2 regions of the Allobosea sp. FBZP-16 genome follow, and region 2 is predicted to be linked to the other one. Evidence: predicted binding sites of a transcription regulator. Region 2 holds the regulator's gene; the other holds the start of a gene.
The links. Region 2 encodes LexA, which represses DNA repair genes until DNA is damaged. Its sites were predicted from a motif close to TGTTCNNNNTGTGTTCNG; they were not measured.
Positions count from the first base shown of each region.

Region 1: a site for LexA is predicted at 1,278-1,295, ahead of CXY91_RS17935 (helicase-related protein). Genes of this name have one in related genera too.

Region 1 is NZ_LNCQ01000032.1:268,488-270,687, forward strand. Features, by position in the region: gene CXY91_RS17930 (alpha/beta fold hydrolase) at 176-1,066, shown strand; gene CXY91_RS17935 (helicase-related protein) at 1,377-2,200, shown strand, end outside.
Region 2 is NZ_LNCQ01000022.1:575,881-578,080, reverse strand. Features, by position in the region: gene CXY91_RS09025 (ComEC/Rec2 family competence protein) at 1-796, shown strand, start outside; gene lexA (transcriptional repressor LexA) at 790-1,527, opposite strand; gene CXY91_RS09015 (molybdopterin molybdotransferase MoeA) at 1,861-2,200, opposite strand, start outside.

The sequences.
Region 1 (2,200 bases), on a different contig from region 2:
GTCTTGAGCGCGCCATTCTCAGGCCGCCGGAAGCGCGGGGGATAAGATCGCCGCCCATCCCCGCCGGCACTTCGGCTACCATGCCTTCCCGCGCATGCAGGCTCTGCCCCTGCGTGGATTGCGGAACGCTCGTTCGAGGCGCTAGCCTTCCCGGCGATTCGGTTCCGGAGCCGTCATGTCCAGCGATTTCGCCTTGCCGCCCGGCCTCAGGCACCGCCAAGTTGTCGTGCGGGACACCGTTCTCCACGTCGCCGAGGTCGGCGACGGGCCAGCAGTCCTTCTGCTGCATGGCTGGCCGGAATTCTGGATGAGCTGGCTGCCGGTGATGAACCGGCTGCACGGTGAGTTCCGTCTGATCGCGCCCGATCTGCGCGGCTTCGGCGACAGCGGCAAGTCAGCGACGCCGCGCAGCGATGTCGGCGCCAACGCCCATGCCGACGACATCGCGGCGCTATTGGACGCGCTCGGCACCGGGCCGGTCGGCGTCGTCGGCCACGATGTCGGCGCCTATGTTGCGCAGGGGCTGGCGCGGCGTCATCCGCAACGGGTCGAGAAGCTCCTGTTCTTCAACTGCCCGACGCCGAGTGTAGGCTCGGCCTGGGTCCGCGATGGCCATGTCAACGAGATCTGGTACCAGTCCTTCCAGCAATTGCCGCTGGCGGAGCAGTTGATCGGCTCCAGTCGCGAGGCCTGCGCGCTCTATCTCGGGCATTTCCTGACGCATTGGTGCCATCGCAAGGATGCCTTCGCGCCGGTCTTCGACACTTACGTCGAGAACTTCATGAAGCCCGGCAATCTGCGCGGCGGCTTCGACTGGTATCGGAGCCAGAACGCGGCGCGGATCGCCGCGATCGACGGGCACCCGGCTCCCTCCGTGCCGATCCATCAGCGCACGAGGGTCCATTGGGGCCGGCACGACCCGATCCTGAAATCGGAGTGGGCGAGCTTCCTGTCGCATTATTTCGACGATGTGGAGGTGAGCTTTTGCGAGGGCGCCGGCCATTTCGTCCATGTCGAGGCGCCGGATGAGGCGGCGCAGGTCGTGGCCGATGTGTTCGCGGATTAACTGGCGGCTTATTGTCTACCGTATTCCTCGGAGTCCTCTCGCGTTCTGGCGCACAACACCTACATGAGCGAAAGCGGCCCTCGCGCGCGCAAGTCGGCGAAGGATGAAGAATGAGGGCGATTCAAAATCTTGTGGTTTTTGAATCGCTTGCCGCAATATCTCGCCGTGAACGAAACCTGATTCTGTGGGAGTCAGCGATTCGGCCCCGCTTCGTTCCGGACTCGTTCTGTTCACGGATCGGGTTGCCTTCAGGCGGCTCGACCCGGTAGGGCTTGCCCCGCCCGGGCTGCAGGAAAGCTCCAGCGTCTTGATCCAAACCCGTTCCCTTCCGCCTTCGCTCCGCGCTCGCGGCGTCACGGCGGTGCTCGGACCGACCAATACCGGCAAGACCCATCTCGCCATCGAGCGGATGGTCGCGCATCCCACGGGCATGATCGGCCTGCCGCTGCGCCTCCTGGCGCGCGAGGTCTATCAACGCGTCGTCGACAAGGTTGGGCCACACGCCGTCGCGCTCGTCACCGGCGAGGAGAAGATCAAGCCGGAGCGGCCGAGCTTCTGGGTCTGCACGGTCGAGGCGATGCCGCGCGACCTTGCGGTCGATTTCGTCGCCATCGACGAGATCCAGCTCGCCGCCGATCTTGATCGCGGCCATGTCTTCGCCGACCGGCTGCTCAATCATCGCGGCCGCGAAGAGACGATGCTGATCGGCGCCGGCACGATGAAGCCGCTGGTCGAGCAGCTCATCCCCGGCGTCAACGTCGTCTCGCGGCCGCGCCTGTCCAACCTGTCCTTTGCCGGCGACCGCAAGATCACCCGCCTGCCGCGGCGCTCGGCGATCGTCGCCTTCTCGGCCGAGGAGGTCTACGCCATCGCCGAGCTGATCCGCCGGCAGAAGGGCGGAGCGGCGGTGGTGCTGGGGGCGCTCAGCCCACGCACGCGCAATGCCCAGGTCGAGATCTACCAGTCGGGCGATGTCGACTATCTCGTCGCCACCGACGCGATCGGCATGGGGCTCAATCTCGATGTCGACCACATCGCCTTCGCCGGCGACAGCAAGTTCGACGGCCATCACTATCGCAAGCTCAACCCGGCCGAGTTCGGCCAGATCGCCGGCCGGGCCGGGCGGCATCTGCG
Region 2 (2,200 bases):
GCCGGCCGCGGTCTTCGGCGTGCTTGCCTATCCGTTCGGACTCGACTGGCCGGCCTGGGCGCTGATGGGCTGGGCCTCCGGATATGTACTCCAGCTCGCCCATTGGGTCGCCGGCATCGACCGCTCGACCGTGGCGCTGCCCGCTTTCGGCTCGACCGCGCTGATCCTGTTCTCGCTGTCGTTGCTCTGGCTGACCTTATGGACGACGGCGCTGCGCTTCCTTGCCGCGCTGCCCTTGGTCGGCGGGCTGGCGCTGGCCTCGGCCCCGTCGCGGCCCGACATCCTGATCGAGCGAGACGGCTCGGGTGTGCTGGTGAGGGGGCCGGAGGGCAAGATGGTGCTGGCCGGCAAGCCGAGCCGCTTCGTGCTGACGCAATGGCTGCATGCCGACGGCGATTCGCGTGCGCCCGACGATGCGGCGCTGCGTAATGGCGCCGCTTGCGATCCGCGTGGCTGCGTCATCCGCCTCCCGGATGGCCGCTCGGTAGCCTATACGCGCGACCGGATCGCCTTGGTCGAGGACTGCCTGCGCGCCGATCTCGTGGTGACGTCGCTCTACTGGACAGCACCTTGCGCAGCCCGCCTGATCGATCGCAGTGCCCTCATCCGTGATGGCGCGACGGCGTATCACGCGGCCCGCGGCGGCTGGCGCGCCTATACGGCCGACGAGGTCACGCGCCTGCGCCCCTGGACCCGGGCACGACCGGAACCGAAGCCGGCGTCAGAACCAGCGCTTGCTCCGGCGACTGCAGCCGCAACTGCGGAGCCGGCAGAGGACGCCGAGGCGCTTCAGTAGCGCCGCATCAGGTTGACGAGCCGGCCCTGGATCTTGACCCGGTCGGGCCCCAGCACGCGCGTCTCATAGGCCGGGTTGGCGGCTTCGAGCGCGATCGAGGAGCCGCGCTTGCGCAACCGCTTCAGCGTCGCTTCCTCGTCGTCGATCAGGGCAACGATGATGTCGCCGGTATTGGCGGTATCCTGCTTACGGATGACGACGGTGTCGCCGTCGAGGATGCCGGCCTCGATCATCGAATCGCCGCGGACTTCCAGGGCGTAATGCTCGCCGCCGCCGAGCATGTCGGCTGGCATCGTGACGCTGTGGCTGCGGTCCTGGATCGCCGAGATCGGCGTGCCGGCGGCGATGCGGCCCATGACCGGGATCGAGACGGTCGAGCGCCCGCTTTCCTCGGCAGCCGGTGGTCGCGGCTTCGTCAGATTGGCTGCCGGCGTCGGGGGAGGCGGGGTCTGGCCGAGGCCGCCCTGGACAACGGAGGGGCTGAAGCGGCCGCGCTGTGCCTGCGGCCCGCCGATGCCGTCCGGCATCTTGATGACTTCGAGCGCACGTGCCCGGTTCGGAAGCCGGCGAATGAAGCCGCGCTCCTCCAGCGCCATGATCAGCCGGTGGATGCCGGATTTGGAACGCAGATCGAGCGCATCCTTCATCTCGTCGAAGGAGGGCGGCACGCCGGATTCCCGCAGGCGCTCCTGGATGAAGCGAAGCAGTTCAAACTGTTTGCGTGTCAGCATGGTCGCGCCGCTCGCCTCTCGGGCTAGAATCGAAACAAAGCACGAACACCATACGCGTTCGCCTTGTGTTCCGCAAGGGGAGCGCTGTGATGAGAACTGATCCTATTTGAGACATGCCGTCCCGGGCGACTGCATGGAGACCGGGATCCCGAAAGAGGTTCCGGAATGGATCCCGGATCGGCGCCGCTGCGCGGCTTGTCCGGGATGACAACCTGAGAGCGGGAGAGTTGACTAAAGCAACTCCGCAATTCTCCGAACCGCGGAATTGCTTTAGGTCTTCGCTTTATCGCATTTTCTTCACGCGAACCGGTGTCCACTTCGCTCGAAAATGCTCTAGCGCAGCCGGATGATGCGGCAGGGATCGCCGGCCTTGGCAGGCTCGGCGAAAGCCGGGCGGATCACCAGCGCCTCGGCCCGCGACAGGTTCGCCAGCATCGAGGAATCCTGCTTGGCGAAGGGCCTGACCCGTCGCTCGCCCTCAATGATCTCGGTGGTGGCACGCAGATAGTCCTGGCGCTCGTCATTGGCCGGCAGGTCGACGGCCAGGGTGGCGGGCTCGCTGCGGTCGCGCTCGGGATCGGCGATGCCGAGCAGCGCCTCGACCAGCGGCATGGCAAAGAGATGGCCGCAGACGATCGAGGAGACCGGGTTGCCGGGCAGGCCAAGCGCGACC